DNA from 2 places in the Bordetella sp. FB-8 genome. Region 1 is predicted to be linked to the other one. Evidence: predicted binding sites of a transcription regulator. Region 1 holds the regulator's gene; the other holds the start of a gene.
The links. The regulator LexA, encoded in region 1, represses DNA repair genes until DNA is damaged. The targets are predictions, from matches to a motif close to ACTGTATNNNNATACAGT.

Region 1 (10,183 bases):
TCCTTGGCCATTTCCCAGAGCGGCGACATATCGCGCAGCTTGCCCACTCGGCTCTTGAGCAGATCGACGGCGAAGTCGATTTCCTGCTCGGTGGTGAAGCGGCCGATGGTGAAGCGGATGGAACTGTGCGCCAGCTCGTCGTTGCGGCCCAGGGCGCGCAGCACATAGGACGGCTCAAGGCTGGCCGAAGTACAGGCCGAACCGCTGGAAACGGCCAGTTCCTTGATCGCCATGATCAGGGACTCGCCTTCGACGTAGTTGAAACTGACGTTCAGATTGTGCGGCACGCGGTGTTCCATGCTGCCGTTGACATAGGTTTCGTCGATTTGCGTCAGGCCCTTGTGCAGACGGTCGCGCAGCATGCGCACGCGCTCGTTTTCGGTGCCCATTTCCTCGCGGGCCAGGCGGAAGGCCTCGCCCATGCCGACGATCTGGTGCGTGGCCAGCGTGCCCGAGCGAAAGCCCCGTTCGTGGCCGCCGCCATGCATCTGCGCCTCGATGCGTACGCGGGGCTTGCGGCGCACATACAGCGCGCCGATGCCTTTGGGACCGTAGGTCTTGTGGGCCGAGAATGCCATCAGATCAACCTTGAGCTTTTGCAGGTCGATCACGACCTTGCCGGTAGCCTGGGCCGCATCAACGTGGAAAATGATGCCCCTCTCGCGACAGATCTCGCCTAGGGTCTCGATGTCCTGCACCACGCCGATTTCATTGTTGACCATCATGACCGACACCAGAATGGTGTCCGGGCGCAACGCCGCCCTGAAAGCATCCAGGCTGATCAAGCCATCTTCCTGCACATCGAGGTAGGTGACTTCGAAGCCCTGACGCTCGAGCTCGCGGCAGGTATCGAGCACGGCCTTGTGCTCGGTCTTGAGCGTGATGATGTGCTTGCCGCGCTCGGCGTAGAAATTGGCGGCGCCCTTGATGGCCAGATTGTCGGACTCGGTGGCGCCGGAGGTCCAGACAATTTCGCGCGGATCGGCATTGACCAGCTTGGCGACTTCGGCGCGGGCGTTTTCCACGGCCTCTTCGGCCTCCCAGCCGAAGGCATGGCTGCGCGAAGCGGGGTTGCCGAAATGCTCGTACAGCCAGGGGACCATCTTGTCGACCACGCGGGGGTCGACCGGTGTGGTGGCCGAGTTGTCCAGATAGATCGGAAGATTGCTCATGATGCAAGTGACTCCTGTGGCTTATAGGGCAGCATTGGTCTCGAGTGCCGACGACTCGCTGCTTGCCGCGCTGGCGGGACGAAGCACGGGCATCGCCGCCCCCTGAGCCTGGGCCGCGCGCTGCAACTGGCGCACGCGCTGCTGATCGACCAGGTCCTGCAGGGAAACGGAGTCGAGGTAGTCCACCATCTTCTGGTTGAGCGTGGTCCACAGTTCGTGGGTCATGCACTTGCCGTTGAGACCATTCATGCCATTCATGCCATCCAGGCCGCTGCTGCAGTCGTGCTTGCCGCCACAACTGGTGGCGTCCAGCGGTTCGTCGACGGCGAAGATGATGTCGGCCACGGTGATGTTGCGCGCCAGCCGGGCAAGGGAATACCCGCCCCCGGGACCACGCACGCTGTCGACCAGTTCATGGCGGCGCAGCTTGCCAAAAAGCTGTTCGAGATAAGACAAGGAAATATTCTGGCGCTGACTGATCGCTGCCAGGGTGACCGGACCGCTATGTTGCCGCATCGCGAGATCGATCATGGCCGTCACGGCGAAACGCCCTTTGGTGGTAAGACGCATGATGGGTTTCCTCAATACCTGAGTAATTGCATCAAGTTTATCAAATTCCCGAGTAAATTACTAGACCAATCCCCACATGCCTTAGGGTTAAGCGATTTTGCCGTCTGAATCATAGAAATTGAGAACAATTCTCAATTTTAATCAGGACGTGCAGCCAACAAAAAACCGCGCCGAGGCGCGGTTTTGATGGGATGAATCCGCGCTCAGGCGGCCTGATATTGGGTCGCGCGCTTACGCACCAACTCGAGCACACCCTGGCAGGCGTCTTCGAGATAATCCAGAACCCTACCGAAGCCCTCAGGGCCGCCGTAGTATGGGTCGGGCACGGTAGCCTCCTCGAACTCGTTGGCAAACCGCATCAGCAGCATCAGCTTGTGCTGATAGGCCTTGGGGCACTGCTGCTGAAGGGCTGAGAGGTTGTCCCAATCCATTGCCAGGATGAGATCGAACGTACGAAAGTCGTCCGCCGTGACCTGACGGGCCTCGCAGTGCGTGATGTCGTAGCCGCGTTTACGGGCGGCGGCCAGAGCACGCGCGTCAGGCGCCTCACCGATGTGATACGAATGCGTGCCGGCCGAATCGATGTCCACGACATCGCTCAAACCGGCGTCATTCACCATATGACGGAACACACCCTCTGCGCTCGGAGAGCGGCAGATGTTGCCCATGCAGACGAAAAGAACTTTTGTCATGATAGGTAAAAGTGTGAGGGAAAACCCGAAATAAGGCAAGCTTTTTTTGCAGTAGCACAAGAAAGCGATGCTTCTTTTTCTGAAATATAAAATACCATTTATATCAACTCGCTATATTTGAATATTCATCTCAAATCTAGATTAATTTCCATCACGGTTGCAGGCCTTTTCCCAGACTTGATGCTTTGCGGAAACGGCGTCCGCTTTGCGTGAATGCGCTCTGCTATACCGCGCCGTCGAACAGCACGCGTTTTTTTAGCGCCGTCAGCGCATCCCGGGTGGCTGCCGCCTGTTCGAATTCCAGATTGCGCGCATGGTCCATCATCAGCTTTTCCAAACGGCGGATTTCGCGGGCCAGCGCCTTCTCATCCGACAGCAGTTCGGCAGGCACGGCCGCTTCCAGGGTGTCGTGCGAGGCCGGCGCCACCACGCCATCTATCAGTTCGCGCACCGCCTTGTTGACACCGCGCGCGATAATGCCGTGCTCCTGGTTGTGCAGGATCTGTTTAGCGCGACGCCTCTCGGTCTCCTGCATGGCGCGCCGCATCGAGTCGGTGATACGGTCAGCGTACAGAATGGCATGGCCGTTGAGATTGCGCGCCGCTCTGCCTATGGTCTGGATCAAGCTACGCTCGGAACGCAAAAAGCCTTCTTTGTCGGCATCCAGGATGGCGACCAGCGACACCTCGGGAATATCCAGGCCCTCGCGCAGCAGGTTGATACCCACCAGAACATCGAAGACGCCCAGGCGCAGGTCGCGGATGATCTCGACCCGTTCCACCGTGTCGATGTCCGAATGCAGATAGCGCACCTTGGCGCCGTGCTCGGAAAGAAAGTCGGTCAGGTCCTCGGCCATGCGCTTAGTCAGCGTGGTAACCAGTACGCGTTCGCCCCGCGCCGTGCGCACCTTGATCTGCCCCAGCAAGTCGTCGACCTGCGCGCGCGCCGGCAGCACTTCCACGATCGGATCGACCAGACCCGTGGGACGCACCACTTGCTCGACCACGTTGTCGGCGTGCTGCTGCTCATAGGCGGCGGGTGTGGCCGAGACAAACATGCACTGGCGCATGCGCGCCTCGAACTCTTCCAGCTTGAGCGGCCGGTTATCCATCGCCGAAGGCAGGCGAAAACCATACTGCACCAGGGTTTCCTTGCGCGAGCGGTCGCCGCGATACATGGCGCTTAATTGGCCGATGGTCACGTGGCTTTCGTCAATGAACATCAAGGCATCGGCAGGCAGATAATCGATGAGCGTGGGCGGCGGATCGCCAGGCGCGGCGCCGGACAGATGGCGCGAATAATTTTCGATGCCTTTGCAAAAACCCAGCTCCTGCAGCATCTCGATATCGAAACGGGTGCGCTGGTCCAGGCGCTGCGCCTCGACCAGCTTGCCGTCGCTGACCAATGCCGAGGAACGTTCGCGCAGTTCTTCCTTGATGGTCTCGATGGCGCGCATCACGGTCTCGCGCGGGGTCACGTAGTGCGAGCCCGGGTAGACGGTGTAGCGCGGCAGCTTCTGGCGCACGCGGCCGGTAAGCGGATCGAACAGCTCCAGCGCTTCCACTTCGTCGTCGAACAGCGTCAGGCGCAGGGCCAGTTCAGGGCTTTCCGCCGGGAAAATGTCGATGGTTTCGCCGCGCACGCGGAAAACGCCGCGCGAGAAATCGGCATCGTTGCGGGTGTATTGCATGGCCACCAGGCGCGCCAGAATTTCGCGGCGCGAAATGCGGTCGCCGGTGCGCAAGATGAGCACCATGGCATGATAGTCGCCAGGGTTGCCGATACCATAGATGCACGACACCGTGCCCACGATCACTGTATCGCGCCGCTCGAGCAGGCTCTTGGTGGCCGACAGGCGCATCTGCTCGATATGCTCGTTGATCGAGGAGTCCTTCTCGATGAACAGGTCGCGCGTGGGCACGTAGGCCTCGGGCTGGTAGTAGTCATAGTACGAAACGAAATACTCCACCGCGTTCCTGGGAAAGAACTCGCGCATCTCGGCGTAGAGCTGAGCGGCCAGCGTCTTATTGGGCGCCAGCACCAGGGCCGGACGGCCCAGACGGGCGATCACATTGGCCATGGTGTAGGTCTTGCCCGAGCCGGTCACGCCCAGGAGCGTCTGGAACATCAGGCCGTCATGCAGCCCCTGCACCAGGCCTTCGATGGCCGCGGGCTGATCGCCTGCCGGTGGATACGGCTGGTAGAGATGAAACGGACTGTCGGGATAATCGACATAGCGGCCCTCGGGAGAAGGCCCGCCGAAGGATTCGGATTCCGGGACGACAGAGTCGACGGGCATGCTAGACTTTAATTGAGGGAAACCCCTCATTATCCACAGGCCTTGGTGGCGAGTCCACCCGGCTCGACCACTGACGCTAAACACGCCCATGAGCACCCTCTTCGCATCCGTCGAACAAGCCCCCCGCGACCCCATCCTCGGCCTGAACGAGCAATTCAACGCTGACACCCGTACCGATAAGGTGAATCTGGGCGTGGGCGTGTACTACGACGATGAGGGCCGCATTCCCCTGCTGGCCGCGGTACGCAAGGCCGAAGTGGCCCGCATCGAGGCCGCCGCCGCTCGCGGCTACCTGCCCATCGAAGGCATTGCCGGCTACAACAAGGGGGCGCAGACCCTATTGTTGGGCGCCGACTCGCCGCTGATCGCTGCCGGCCGGGTGCTCACCGCCCAGGCCCTGGGTGGCACCGGCGCACTCAAGATTGGCGCCGATTTCCTCAAGCAGATCCTGCCCGGCTCCAAGGTACTGATTAGCGATCCTAGTTGGGAAAACCACCGCGCCCTGTTCGAGCGCGCCGGCTTTCCCGTCGAAACCTATGCCTACTACGATGCCGCCACCCGGGGCCTGAACTTCGCCGGCATGCTGGCCGCGCTGCAGGCTGCCCCGGCCAAGACCGTTGTCGTGCTGCACGCCTGTTGTCACAACCCCACCGGCGTGGACCTGGACACCGCCCAATGGAAGCAGGTGGCCGAGGTGGTCAAGGCGCGCGACCTGGTACCTTTCCTGGACATTGCCTACCAGGGTTTCGGCGCCGGCCTGTACGAAGATGCCGAAGCCGTGCGCATCTTCGCCGCGCAAGACATCACCATGCTGATTAGTTCCTCGTTCTCCAAGTCGTTCTCGCTGTACGGTGAACGCGTGGGTGCGCTGACTCTGGTGGCTGGCGACAAGGACGAGGCCGGCCGCGTGCTGAGCCAGCTCAAGCGCGTCATACGAACCAATTATTCCAATCCACCCACACACGGCGGCACCATCGTCTCCAGTGTGCTCAATACGCCCGAACTCTTTGCCATGTGGGAAGAGGAACTGGCCGGCATGCGCAGCCGCATCCGCCTGATGCGCCAGCAATTGGCCGAGAAGGTCCAGGCTGCGGGCGCCTCGCAGGATTTTGGCTTCATCGTCAAGCAGCGCGGCATGTTCTCGTACACGGGCTTGACCGCAGCACAGGTCGACACCCTGCGCGAACAGCACGGCATCTATGCCGTGTCCAGCGGCCGAATCTGCGTAGCCGCGCTCAACAGCGGCAACATCGGCACGGTGGCCAAGGCCATCGCGGCCGTCCTCAGAAGCTGAACGCAACTTTCCGGCCTTGAAAGCCGGCGCGGATCGATCCGCGCCGGCTTTTTTCATTCGAGCGCCTTCAAGAGCCCCTTGCGCGCCGCCCGATTCAGCCCAGGCTGCGATAAAGCGCCATGGCGCCATGACTCGACTTCCAGCACGTATAGGAATGGCGTCTCACCGTTCGCGCTTATGGAGCCGAGCAGCAGCGCTTCATCATGCCGCCCGCATAGCCGCGGCATCACACTTGATTTTTGGCGCGGCGCCCATCAAAATAGCTGTATATCCATACAGTCAGGATGCTTCATGGCTACCAAGCTCACCGCGCGCCAGCAGGAAATCCTCGATCTGATCCGAGCCGCCGTCGCGCGCACCGGGTTTCCGCCTACCCGCGCCGAAATTGCCCAGGCATTGGGATTCCGATCCCCCAATGCGGCCGAGGATCATCTCAAGGCGCTGGCGCGCAAGGGCGCCATCGAACTCACCGCCGGCGCTTCGCGTGGCATACGTCTGCTTGCCGGCGAAACCCATGACGCCCAGGCTCGCCAGGGCGCGATGCCCGGCCCTATTGGCACGCTGCTCGCCGAGTCGGCCGACGCACTCTCTCGCCTGCTGCTGCCTCTGGTCGGGCGTGTGGCTGCGGGTAGCCCCATCCTCGCTGCAGAACATGTCGAACGCGAAATCGGCGTCGATTCCGCCCTGTTCGCGCAAACACCCGACTACTTGCTCAAGGTAAAAGGCATGAGCATGCGCGATGCCGGCATCTTGGAAGGCGACCTGCTGGCCGTCAAGCGCGCCTCCGATGCGCGCAACGGCCAGATCGTCATCGCCCGCATCGACGACGACGTGACGGTCAAGCGACTGCAGCGCAAGAGCGGGCGCATCGAACTGCTCCCCGAAAATCCCGATTTCGAACCCATCGTGGTCGAGCCTTGGCAAGACTTCGCGCTGGAAGGTATCGCCGTGGGACTGATCCGCACCCAGCCACTGCACTAGGGGGGCTGTCAACACTAAAAAGAGCACGGCTATGCAGAGTGAACTGATGTTCTATATCAATCCTCAGTCGCGCGGCAATATCGTGAGCAGGATACTTGAAGTGGCGGTGCGCCCTAAGCCCCCGTCGTACTGACCTAAAGCGGCACCATGAGCCCCCGGAATATCTCGCCGTCAATCCGATGGGTAAGATGCCTGCCATGTGGTGTGCAGACAAGGGCGTCACCGAAGGTGTGGCCAACTGCACCTATCTTGCAGATGCCTTGCCTCATGCGCGTTGGCACCTTTGGTGCGGCCCGCTATAGCGACGGCAGTACGGCCTGGTCCAAAGCGGCCGGTGTGGGCGTGCGCGCGGCGTTCATCAGCATGGCCAGGTTGGCGTAATAGCCGTTGACACCCACCAAGTCCACTACACCCGGTTCACCCAGCGTGTCGATGGCAGCCTGCCATAACGCATCGTCGATATCCTGGCGGTTCAGTAGCGTTTTGCTAAACATATAGACCAACTGCTCATCCGACTTCAGATCGGCCGGATCTCTGCCATGTCCGATATCGTCGATGGCCTGCTGGGCAATGCCTTCGCGAGCTGCAATCGGCGCATGAATGGCCCACTCCACCGGCTGGTTCCAGTGCCTGGCCACCACCAGAATGGCCAGTTCCGACAAGCGCAATCCGATGGCGCTGCGATAGCGCAGGTACTCCCCCAGCCGCTGCATGTGCGCGGTAAGCTCCGGGCTGCGCAGCATGGGTAAGAAAGGCGATATCAAGGCCCCGCGTGGTCCATCGATGATTTCCTGGGCGCAGGCGCGCTGCGCATCCGTCCATTGCGCGGGTGGAATCGGTGCAAGTCTGTCCTGATTCATATCGACACAGTCATGAAAAACACCCCAAGCGCTGGAGTCATGTCCAACACTTGGGGCGCGGCTCGCGGGAGACAGGTCCGGGTTTTGGCCCGGCATGCCTGCTTAGTGCTTGACTACCGGATCGGTGGCCGCCCCTGCGGTCGAGGCGGCAACGACGGCCTCTTCCTTGGGCGCTTCTTCCTCGCCCAAGGGCTCGGGCAGGCGCTCCAGAGCCAGTTCCAGAACCCTGTCGATCCAGCGCACCGGCACGATCTCCAGCGAATTCTTGACGTTGTCGGGAATGTCGGTCAGGTCCTTGACGTTCTCCTCCGGGATGAGCACGGTTTTGATGCCGCCGCGGTGAGCCGCCAGAAGTTTTTCCTTCAGGCCGCCGATGGGCAGCACTTCACCGCGAAGCGTAATCTCGCCCGTCATGGCGACATCGGCGCGCACTGGGATGTGCGACAAGGCCGAAACCATGGCGGTCGTGATCGCGATACCCGCCGAAGGACCGTCCTTGGGCGTTGCGCCCTCCGGGAAGTGGATGTGCATGTCGCGCTTCTCGAACACGCTGTCGGCAAAACCCAGCCGGCGCGCGCGCGAGCGCACCACCGTACGGGCGGCCTCCACCGACTCCTTCATGACGTCGCCCAGCGAACCGGTGCGCTGGATTGCGCCCTTGCCGGGCATGTCCACCACTTCGATGGTGAGCAGATCGCCACCGACTTCCGTCCAGGCCAGACCGGTAACCTGGCCGACCTGATTTTCCTTCTCGGCCATGCCGAAGGTATAGCGGCGCACGCCCAGATAGTCGTTCAGGTTCTCACCATTGACCTTGACAGGTAGCAACAGCGACTCGGTCCCGGCCTCGCCCCGCTTGTCCTTGTCGACCAGCAGCTTCTTGACCACTTTGCGACAGATCTTGCCCACTTCACGCTCGAGCGCCCGCACGCCGGCCTCGCGCGTGTAATAACGCACGATATCGCGCAGCGCGCTGTCGTCGACCTCGATCTCGTTTTCCTTCAGCCCGTTATTTTGCATCAGCTTGGGCAGCAGATGATCGCGGGCAATATGGATCTTCTCGTCTTCGGTATAGCCCGACAAGCGAATGACTTCCATACGGTCAAGCAATGCCGGCGGGATATTCAGCGTATTGCTCGTCGCCACGAACATCACGTCGGACAGATCGAAATCGACCTCGACATAATGATCCTGGAAGGTGTGGTTCTGCTCGGGATCGAGCACTTCCAGCAGCGCCGAGGCTGGATCGCCGCGGAAATCCATGCCCAGCTTGTCGATCTCGTCGAGCAGAAAGAGCGGATTGCGTACGCTTACCTTGGACAGGTTCTGCAGAATCTTGCCCGGCATGGAGCCGATGTAGGTGCGGCGATGGCCGCGGATCTCGGCCTCGTCGCGCACGCCGCCCAGCGCCATGCGCACGAACTTGCGGTTCGTGGCCTTGGCGATGGACTGGCCCAGCGAGGTCTTGCCCACACCAGGAGGACCAACCAGGCACAGGATCGGCGCCTTCACCTTGTCGACCCGCTGCTGCACGGCGAGATACTCGATGATGCGTTCCTTGACCTTCTCCAGGCCGTGATGGTCGTCATCCAGTACCTTCTCGGCATGGGTGACGGAATTGTTGACCTTGCTCTTTTTTCTCCAGGGCAGGTTGACGAGCGCGTCGATATAGTTGCGCACCACGGTAGCCTCAGCCGACATGGGCGACATGAGCTTGAGCTTCTTGAACTCGGCATCGGCCTTCTTGCGCGCTTCCTTGGACATATGCGCGGCAATGATCTTCTTTTCCAGATCTTCGAGGTCCGCGCCCTCTTCGCCTTCGCCCAGTTCCTTCTGGATGGCCTTGACCTGCTCGTTCAGGTAATAGTCGCGCTGCGACTTTTCCATCTGCTTCTTGACGCGGCCGCGGATGCGCTTTTCGACCTGAAGAATATCGATCTCGGCCTCGAGTTGGGCCAGCAGGCTTTCCAGGCGCTCGGACGTGCCGGTGATTTCGAGCATGGCCTGCTTCTGTTCGAGCTTGAGCGGCAGATGCGCGGCAATGGTGTCGGCCAGGCGGCCTGGATCGTCGATGCCGGCCAGCGAGGTTAGGATCTCGGGCGGGATCTTCTTGTTGAGCTTCACATATTGCTCGAACTGGGCCACGATGGCGCGGCGCAGAGCTTCGCTTTCCGAACTCTGGCTCAGGTCGGGCTCGATGGGCGTGACTACGCTGGTGAAATGCGATTCCGCGTCTTCGATACTGTCGATGCGAGCGCGCTGCGTGCCCTCGACCAGAACCTTCACGGTGCCGTCGGGCAGCTTGAGCATCTGCA
Region 2 (10,183 bases), 700 kb from region 1:
TCGTCCGGATTTGTCGTCCTCGTTTAAAAAATGAAGAACAAGCAATCGCGCCGGGTACGAGCTAGCCATGCTGGGGCATGGAGGTCGCTGGGACGATTCGGCCGGCGGTGGCGCTTGGTCGGGGCGAAGATGCCATCCTGGCATCACATCCAGGGTGCCTATGCACCGGATTTACGATAGCTTTTAGCCACTCAAGACGAGTAGGAGGAATGACCATGACAATTACGCGCAGACAAATCCTGACAGGTGCCACGGCGCTGGCCGCCAGCGCCGCGTTTCAACCGGCTTTCGCCATGCGCAAAACGGTGATCAAGCTCGGCCTGGACCTGGCGAGCGATCACCCGACGACCGTGAACCTGAACGCCGCCGCGGCCAAGATCAAGGACGCGACCAAGGGCGAGGTCACGCTGCAGGTGTTCCCGAGCAGTCAGCTCGGCGACGACACGCACATGCTGTCGAACGTGCGCTCGGGGGCCATGCAGATGATGGCTATCGGCGACAACATTCTCGCGTCGCTGGTGCCCAATGCCGCGATCAATAACGTCGGTTTCGCCTTCAAGTCGCCGGAAATGGCGTGGAGTGCGGTCGACGGCAAGGTGGGCGAGATGGTTCGCGCCGATATCGACAAGGCCGGGCTGCATGCGATGCCCCGCATCTGGGACGAGGGCTTTCGCCAGATCACGTCCAGCACCAAGCAGATCAACACCCCCGAAGACCTGCACGGCTTCAAGATCCGCGTCCCGCCCAGCCCGATCTCGCTCTCGCTCTTCCAGTCGCTGGGCGCGGCTGCGACCACGATCAACATCGCCGAACTCTATACCGCGCTGCAGACCCACGTGGTCGACGGCCAGGAAAACCCCTTCGGCAACATCGAGACGCAGAAGTTCTACCAGGTGCAGAAGTACTGCTCGCTGACCAATCACATGTGGGTCGGCTACTGGCTGCTGATGAACGGCCCGTTCTGGGCGAGCCTGCCCGATGCCCACAAGAAGGTGGTCTCCGAGGTGCTCGATGCGCAGGCGCTGCAGCAGCGCAAGGACAACCAGAAGCTGGAATCCTCGCTTGAGGCGACTCTGAAAAAGCAAGGCCTGGAGTTCGCCAAGCCCGACCCCGCGGCGTTCCAGAAGGCGCTGGCGCAGTCCGGCTTCTACAAGACGTGGAAGGGCAAGTTCGGCGCTCCGCTCTGGGCGGCTCTTGAAAGCACCACCGGCCCGCTCGCCTGATGTGCGTCAGCCAGAGAACAGAATCCAAGGGGATAGTGAGTGAATAGTCTTTTCCGCGGCCTGGACCGGGCCGTTGACTGGGTCAGCCAGGGTCTGGCGGGTTGCCTTGTCGCTGTCGAGGTCGTTCTTCTGTTCGCGGGGGTGGTCGGGCGCTATGTCTTCGATCATCCCCTGGTCTGGACAGACGAGGTCGCGGAGATTCTGTTTCTCTGGCTTGTAAGTCTGGGCGCGGTGGTCGCGCTGCGCCGCACCGAGCACATGCGCATGACCGTGGTGCTGGGCCGTCTTGGTTCCCGCGCCCAGCGCCTGGCCAAATGCCTGGCGGCCACGCTCGTCGTGGTCGTGGCGCTGGGTCTGCTCATACCGGGACTGGGCTATGCCCAGCAGCAGGCGGCGATCCTGACGCCCGTACTGCAGATGCCGGGCTCGTGGGAAACCTACGGGCAGCTCCTGGCCCTGGCGCTGTTGCTTTACGTGGCCTTGCGGCAATTGCTGGGCCAGGCGCATTGGACCGAGATCGCGTCCGTACTGATTTTCTGCGCCATCATCTGGTTCGCGCTCGATCGCATCGAGAGTGCGTTCGACCTGGGCAATGCCGAACTGCTGCTCTATTTCCTCGGGATGGCCGGCACCTGCATCTTCCTGGGCGTGCCGATCGCCTTCAGTTTCGCCATCTCGACCTTTGCCTACATCCATTTCACCAGCACCATTCCGCTCTCGGTCATCATCAGCCAGATGGACCAGGGCATGTCTTCCCTCGAATTGCTGGCTGTGCCGATGTTCGTCGTGCTGGGCCTGTTGCTGGAGATGACCGGCATTGCCCGGGCCATGATCAATTTCCTTGCCGCCCTGGTCGGTCATAGGCGCGGCGGGCTGCATTACGTGCTGATCGCGGCCATGTACCTGATCTCGGGCATCTCGGGTTCGAAGGCCGCCGACCAGGCGGCCGTCGGGCCTGTTCTGCTGCCCGAGATGCGCCGGCGCGGCGTGGCCCCCGGTGAACTGGCGGCGCTGCTGGCTTCGTCGGCCGCCATGTCGGAGACGATTCCGCCCAGCCTGGTGCTCATCATCGTCGGCGCCGTCACCGGCGTGTCGATCTCCGCGCTCTTTACCGGCGGCCTGTTGCCGGCCGGCCTGGCTGCGGTCGGGCTGGCGTTGCTGGTGTTCTTTCGCACCCGCAAGGACAAGCCGCAGGGCGAGCAGGCCAATGCGCGCGAAATCGGCCGCCTGTTCGTGGTGGCGCTGCCAGCGCTCATCCTGCCTTTCTTGATCCGCTATGTCGTGCTGGCCGGCATCACCACGGCAACGGAAGTGGCGACGGTCGGCGTGGTCTATTCGGTTCTGGTCGGCCTCTTTATCTACCGCTGCTTCGACTGGCGCCGCCTGCTGCCGATTCTGGTCGAGACGGCAGCATTATCGGGAGCCATCCTGCTCATTATCGGCTCGGCCAGCGCCATGGCATGGTCGCTTACCCAGGCCGGCTTCGCGCAGTCGCTGACCGCGTTGATGACCAGTCTGCCGGGCGGGCGCGCCGGCTTCATGGCCGTCTCGGTGGTGTTGTTCCTCGTTCTAGGCAGCGTGCTGGAAGGGCTGCCGGCAATGGTGCTGTTCGGGCCGCTCCTGTTCCCGGTGGCCCAGCAGATGGGCATTCACCAGGTGCAGTACGGCATCGTCGCCATCTTGGCTATGGGCATCGGCTTGTTCTCGCCGCCCTTCGGCGTGGGCTTCTACCAGACCTGCCTGATCGGCAAGGTATCGAGTGACGAGGCGCTGGGCCGCATCTGGCCCTACCTGGCTGTCCTGGTCGTGGCGCTGATTATCGTCGCCAGCGTACCCTGGCTCTCGACCGGCTTTCTTTAAGAGAGGGCGGCAGGAAACACCACCCGGATCAGCGTGCCGGTGCGATCCGGGGTGGTGACAGCAGGATCGGCGATGTCGACATCCGCGTGGTGCTTCTGCGCGATTTCGCGCACGATCGCCAGGCCTAGGCCACTGCCATCGGTCCGGGTGCCCAGCACGCGGTAAAAGCGGTCGAAAACACGCTCGCGTTCGCAAACGGGGATGCCCGGGCCGGAATCTTCGACCTCCAGTCGAGCCTGCGAGCCGTCGCACGCGATGCGTACCGTTACGCGACCACCGTTCGGGGTGTAGCGCAGGGCGTTGTCGATAAGGTTGTTGAGCAGTTCTGCCAGCTGTAGGGGGCTGCCGTGTATCGGCGCCGCCTGCGGTGCTGGCTCGAAGCCCAGGTCGATATGCCGGGACAGGGCATGCGTCACCCAGAGCGCAGTCTGCTGCGAGGCAAGCATGTTCAGATCGCAGGCAACCAGCCCGTCCGGGTCCTGGTGTTCGGCGCGGGCCAGCAGAAGTAACTGGTTGACCAGCCGGGTGGCGCGCTCGGACCCTGCCAGGAGTTGGCGCAGGCTGGACTGCATTTCGTCGGGGCTGGCGTCGAGCAGGGCCAGTTCGGCCTGGGTACGCAGGCCAGCCAGCGGCGTTTTGAGTTGATGCGCCGCATCGGCCACGAAGCGGCGCTGCGCCGCCGAGTTGGCCGAGAGCCGGTCGAGCAGTTCGTTCATGGCGCCCACCAGGGGGGCGATCTCGGTGGGGGCGGCGCGCGCATCGATGGGCGAGAGATCGCTGGGCCGGCGGGCCCGCAGGCGCTGCTGCAGGGCGTTGAGCGGCGCCACGCCTCGGCTCAGACCGAACCACACCAGCAGCACCGCGACAGGCAGCACCGCGAACTGCGGAATGATTACGCCCTTGATGATGTCGTTGGCCAGTTGTGTGCGTTTTTCCATGGTCTGGGCCACGGCCAGCAGCACGGGGGGTGATCCGGCCGGTCCTGGCTCCATCCAGGTATAGGCCAGGCGCAGACTGAAGCCGCCTACGGTGCCGTCGGCATAGAGCACCGTGCCCGGCTGGGGGACGCCCAGTTCGTCGGGTAAGGGCAGAGAACGGTCGCCGCCCAAATATTGGCCGTTTCCGTCCAGCGCAAGCCAGGAAATGTTGCCGGTCTCGTCGGTGCGCAGCGCCCCGCGTGCGCTATCGCTCAGGTGCAGGGTGGCGCGGCCCTCTTCCAGGCGCACCTGGCCGGCCAGTAGACGCAGGTCATGGACCAGCCCTCGGTCGTAAGGCACGTTGGCGATATGCTGCGCGACCACGTAGGTGATGGCTACGCTCATCGGCCACAGCAGGAACAGCGGTGCCAGCATCCAGTCCAGGATCTCGCCCAGCAGCGAGCGTTGAGGCGGCGCCAGGCTGGGGCCCCTGGCACCCGCGTGCAGCGCAGCCAGGGCTTCCGGATTGGGGGGGGCGCGGCCGGCCCGCGCGCATCGTCAGGGCGCGGCCTATGCAACACTTTGTTCACGCACGATGCAATAGCCCAGGCCGCGCACGGTGAGGATCTTCACGCCGCTGGGATCGAGTTTCCTGCGCAGGCGATGCACATAGACCTCGATAGCGTTGGGGGTGACTTCCTCGCCCCATTCGCACAGATGGTCGACGAGCTGGGTCTTGCTGACCATGCGGCCCGTGCGTGCCAACAGGATTTCCAGCAGGCTGACCTCGCGGGCGGAAAGGTCCAGTGCCTGGCCTTCGACGCTGGCCACGCGCCCGGTCTGGTCGAACACCAGCTTGCCATGGCGCACCAGCGTGCTGCCGCCGCCCGCGCCGCGCCGCGTCAGGGCGCGTACCCGCGCCTGCAGTTCGGTCAGGACGAAGGGCTTGGCCATGTAATCGTCCGCACCCAGGTCCAGACCCTGGACGCGCCGCTCGATACTGTCGGCGGCGGTCAGGATGAGCACGGGCAGCAGCGACCGGCGCGACCGCAACCGGCGCAGCACTTCCAGGCCTGCGAGCCGGGGCAGTCCCAGGTCTAGAATCAGCAGATCGAAAGTCTGGGAAGACAGTGCGAGATCGGCTGCCGAACCGTCGCCGACCACGTCCACCGCATAGCCGCTGCGCCGCAGGGAACGAGACAGCCCGTCGGCCAGGATGCTGTCGTCTTCGGCGATCAGGATGCGCATGGGAAATAAGGTTGACGTTTTCCTGACTCGAATTCTTGCACGGAGCGGCGAAAAACTGGCACACTGTTTTTATATACAGTATTATTCGGTGCATAATTGGCCGCCCGATCCACCCGCAATCGATCCCTCCCAGACGGAACTCCAGGACATCCCATGAACGACAAGACCGCAAAATCGGCCGCCTCGGCCAACTCGGATAAGGCCAAGGCGCTGGCCGCGGCCATCTCCCAAATCGAAAAGCAATTCGGCAAGGGGTCGATCATGCGCTACGGCGACAACGAGGTCGAGCATGACATCCAGGTGGTGTCCACCGGATCCCTGGGCCTGGACATCGCCCTGGGCGTGGGCGGCCTGCCGCGCGGCCGCGTCGTCGAAGTCTACGGTCCCGAGTCTTCAGGCAAGACGACGCTCACCCTGCAGGTCATTGCCGAAATGCAGAAGATCGGCGGTACCTGCGCCTTCATCGACGCCGAGCACGCACTGGATGTGCAGTACGCCTCCAAGCTGGGCGTCAATCTCGCCGATCTGCTCATTTCCCAGCCCGATACCGGCGAACAGGCCCTGGAAATCACCGATGCGCTAGTGCGTTCCGGCTCGGTCGACCTCATCGTGATCGACTCAGTGGCCGCCCTGGTGCCCAAGGCCGAAATCGAAGGCGAAATGGGCGATTCCCTGCCGGGTCTGCAGGCCCGCCTTATGAGCCAGGCCTTGCGCAAGCTTACGGCCACCATCAAGAAGACCAACTGCATGGTCATCTTCATCAACCAGATCCGCATGAAGATCGGCGTGATGTTCGGCAACCCCGAAACCACCACGGGCGGCAATGCGCTCAAGTTTTATTCTTCGGTGCGCCTGGACATCCGCCGCATCGGCTCGATCAAGAAGGGCGAGGAAGTCGTCGGCAACGAAACCCGCGTCAAGGTCGTCAAGAACAAAGTCTCGCCGCCCTTCAAGCAGGTCGAGTTCGACATCATGTACGGTGCGGGCATCTCGCGCGAAGGCGAAATCATCGACCTGGGCGTGCAGGCCAATATCGTCGAGAAATCCGGTTCCTGGTACAGCTACAACGGCAACCGCATTGGCCAGGGCAAGGACAATGTCCGCGAATACCTGAAGGAAAACCCCGCCATCGCCATCGAGATTGAGAACAAAGTTCGCGAGAACCAGGGCGTGGTAGGCCGTGCGGCCGCCTTCACGGCCTCGGCCGAGGAAGTCGCCGATGCCGATGCCGCCGAGGAATAAACCCAATCCCACGGCCCGCACCGTCGCTGGGGACACGGCTTGCGACGACGGCGGCTTTGAAACACTGGCTTCTCCCGCGCAGGCGCCAGCCGATCAGCCTACCCAGGCTGCCCCTCGGCGAGGCCTATCTTTGAAGGCGCGCGCCGTCGGCTATCTCTCACGGCGCGAATACGCCCGGCAAGAGCTGGCCCGCAAACTGCGTCCCTACGCCGAAGACCCGGCCGAAATCGAGTCCGTCCTCGACGCGCTCCAACGCGAAGGCTGGCAAAGCAACGAACGTTTCGCGCGAAGCCTGGTGCATCGCCGCGCGCCGCTGCGCGGTACGGCCCGCATCGTCCAGGAACTGCGGCAGCACGGCTTGGACGATGCCGTGCTTGCCCAAGCCAGCGTCCAGCTCAAGGCCACCGAGCACGAACGGGCCCAGGCCGTCTGGGCCAAGCGCTACACCGCCAAACCCATAGACCGCATCGACTACGCCCGCCAGGCCCGGTTCCTGGCCAGTCGAGGCTTCTCCCAGGAAGCCATACACCGTGTCCTGGGGAGGGGCTGCGAGGACGCGTGAGCCGCTGTGCCCCGCGGTAAGAAAATTCCCGTGCATTGGCAGCGCAAGCTGAGGCGGCAGGCCCGAGGCAGCCCAAATCGAGGGTTCCGGAGCAATCCGAGCCACGGGACCTGCGACCACAGCCCCCCGGCGGAGCGCATCGGAATTGCACACGGCAGCCAAGGCTTGAGCGTTCAAACACCGTCATCCCAGGTAGGCTCCTTCGGTTACACCCAGTAGCGACCGCTGCGCTATACTCCCAGGGTTTTGCTGCTATGCGTCATTACAGCGCGCGCCATGTCCCTGTCCAAGCCGGAAACCCCCCGCAAACTCCTGCATACGCGTTCCATACGCGTGCAGGCCTATGAACGAGAAGATGGGCTGATGGATCTGGAAGCCGAGCTCGTCGATTTCAAGGGCTACGACTTTCACCGCATTGATGGCATGATCAACAAAGCCGGTGAACACGTCCACGACATGACCCTGCGCGTCACCATCGACGCGGACTACACCATCGTCGATGCCCAGGCCAGCTATGCCGCGGCGCCCTATGGGGCTTCCTGCATGGCCATCACGCCAGCCTATCGCGATCTGGTGGGCATGAACCTGCTGAAGAATTTCCGGCGCCAGGTCAAGGAGCGCTTTGCGCGCACCGCGGGCTGTACCCACATGACCGAACTTTCGCAGGTGCTACCCACCGCGGCGGTTCAGGCCAATGCCGGCGCGCGCCGCAAACAGACGGCGCAGGATGTCCCCAAGCGCCCCTTTCAGCTTGACGGCTGCCATGCGCTGAGCACCGACGGGTCCATTGCTCTTAAGTATTACCCCCGGTGGTACACCGGGCGCCATGACGGTGAACAGAACGAATCCGTCGCGGCCGTATCGCCCGACCCTTCGCCCTGATCCCGCGGCCTGGCGCCTTTCCCTCATTACACACACGTTCCGACAGGTAACACATGAAAATCCACGAATATCAAGGCAAGGAATTGCTGAAGAAATTTGGCGTGCCCGTGCCCCGCGGCATTCCCGCGTTTTCCGTTGAAGAGGCCGTGGCTGCCGCCGAGAAGCTGGGCGGGCCGGTCTGGGTGGTCAAGGCGCAGATCCACGCGGGTGGCCGCGGCAAGGGCGGCGGCGTGAAGCTGGGCAAGTCGCTCGATGATGTCAAGACGCTGGCCAGTCAGATCCTGGGCATGCAGCTCAAGACGCACCAGACCGGTCCCGAAGGCCAGAAGGTCCGCCGCCTCTACATCGAAGAAGGCGCGGACATAAAGAAAGAACTGTACGTTTCCGTCGTGACAGACCGTGCCACGCAGAAAATCGCCATCATCGCTTCGAGCGAAGGCGGCATGGACATCGAGGAAGTGGCTCACTCCACGCCCGAGAAGATCATCACCGAATACGTCGATCCGCTGGCAGGCCTGACCCGCGCCCAGGGCGAGAAGATCGCCAAGGCCATCGGCCTGACCGGCCATTCGGTCGACCAGGCCGTGGATGTGTTCCAGAAGCTGTACCAGTGCTATATGGAAACCGATGCCTCGCTGGTCGAGATCAACCCGCTGAACTGCGACAGCAAGGGCAACATTATCGCTCTGGACGCCAAGTTCAACTTCGACCCCAATGCGCTGTTCCGTCACCCCGAAATCGTGGCTTACCGCGACCTGGACGAAGAGGATCCCGCCGAAATCGAAGCCTCCAAGTTCGACCTCGCCTACATCAGCCTGGACGGCAATATCGGCTGCTTGGTGAACGGCGCCGGACTGGCCATGGCCACCATGGACACCATCAAGCTGTTCGGCGGCGAACCGGCCAACTTCCTTGACGTGGGCGGCGGCGCCACCCCCGAGAAAGTGACCGAGGCCTTCAAGATCATGCTCAAGAACCCCAAGGTCGAAGGCATCCTGGTCAACATCTTCGGCGGCATCATGAAGTGCGACACCATTGCCACCGGCGTGATCACCGCCTGCAAGGCTGTGAACCTGAGCGTGCCGCTGGTCGTGCGCATGAAGGGCACCAACGAAGAACTGGGCAAGAAGATGCTCGCCGAGTCCGGCCTGCCGATCATCAGCGCCGACACCATGGCCGAAGCCGCGACCAAGATCGTCGCCGCCGTCAAGTAAGCCACACTGCCGAGAAGGAATCCAACATGTCGATTTACATCAATAAAGACACCAAGGTCATCACCCAGGGCATCACGGGCAAGACCGGCCAGTTCCACACCGAGAAGTGTCAGGAATACGCCAACGGCAAGAACTGCTTCGTGGCGGGCGTGAACCCCAAGAAGGCCGGCGAGTCGATTTTCAATATCCCCATCTACGGCTCCGTCAAGGAGGCCGCGCAGCAGACCGGCGCCAGCGTGTCGGTGATCTACGTGCCGCCCGCGGGCGCCGCCGCCGCCATCTGGGAAGCCGTCGAGGCCGACCTGGACCTGGCGATCTGCATCACCGAGGGCATCCCGGTGCGCGACATGCTCGAAGTGCGCAACAAGATGAAGGCCAAGGAAGCCGCCGGCGGCAAGAAGACGCTGCTGCTGGGTCCCAACTGCCCGGGTCTGATCACCCCCGACGAAATCAAGATCGGCATCATGCCCGGCCACATCCACAAAAAGGGTCGCGTCGGCGTGGTCTCGCGCTCCGGCACGCTGACCTATGAAGCGGTGGCGCAGCTCAGCGAACTGGGCATCGGCCAGTCCTCGGCCGTTGGCATCGGCGGCGACCCGATCAACGGCCTCAAGCACATCGACGTGATGAAGGCTTTCAACGACGATCCCGATACCGACGCCGTCATCATGATCGGTGAAATCGGCGGCCCCGACGAGGCCGATGCTGCCCGTTGGTGCAAAGCCAATATGAAGAAACCCGTCGTCGGCTTCATCGCGGGCGTCACCGCGCCTGCCGGCAAGCGCATGGGCCACGCTGGCGCGCTGATCTCGGGCGGAGCCGACACGGCCGAAGCCAAGCTGGCTGTCATGGAAGAGTGCGGTTTCAAGGTGACCCGCAACCCGTCGGAAATGGGCAAGCTGCTCAAGGCGCTGCTTAAATAATCGCTTTTGGGCCGTACGGCCCGGAAAGCCCCGCCGCGGGCGCTACCCGGCGGGGTTTTTCTTCGTCCGGCAATAAATCCTGACAAAAAGCTGTCAATATCGGATATTGAAA

Region 2: a site for LexA is predicted at 5,311-5,328, ahead of recA (recombinase RecA). Genes of this name have one in related genera too.

Annotation. Positions count from the first base shown of each region.
Region 1 is NZ_KB907784.1:3,368,266-3,378,448, forward strand. Features, by position in the region: gene H143_RS0116100 (IscS subfamily cysteine desulfurase) at 1-1,172, opposite strand, end outside; gene H143_RS0116105 (Fe-S cluster assembly transcription factor) at 1,194-1,742, opposite strand; gene H143_RS0116110 (low molecular weight protein-tyrosine-phosphatase) at 1,946-2,437, opposite strand; gene uvrB (excinuclease ABC subunit UvrB) at 2,658-4,733, opposite strand; gene H143_RS0116120 (amino acid aminotransferase) at 4,822-6,027, shown strand; gene lexA (transcriptional repressor LexA) at 6,319-7,008, shown strand; gene H143_RS23290 (hypothetical protein) at 7,104-7,310, shown strand; gene H143_RS0116130 (carboxymuconolactone decarboxylase family protein) at 7,305-7,868, opposite strand; gene lon (endopeptidase La) at 7,971-10,183, opposite strand, start outside.
Region 2 is NZ_KB907784.1:2,669,180-2,679,362, forward strand. Features, by position in the region: gene H143_RS0112795 (TRAP transporter substrate-binding protein) at 216-1,223, shown strand; gene H143_RS0112800 (TRAP transporter large permease subunit) at 1,263-3,083, shown strand; gene H143_RS0112805 (sensor histidine kinase) at 3,080-4,435, opposite strand; gene H143_RS0112810 (response regulator transcription factor) at 4,571-5,248, opposite strand; gene recA (recombinase RecA) at 5,402-6,490, shown strand; gene recX (recombination regulator RecX) at 6,474-7,052, shown strand; gene H143_RS0112825 (DUF2889 domain-containing protein) at 7,329-7,934, shown strand; gene sucC (ADP-forming succinate--CoA ligase subunit beta) at 7,988-9,148, shown strand; gene sucD (succinate--CoA ligase subunit alpha) at 9,175-10,071, shown strand.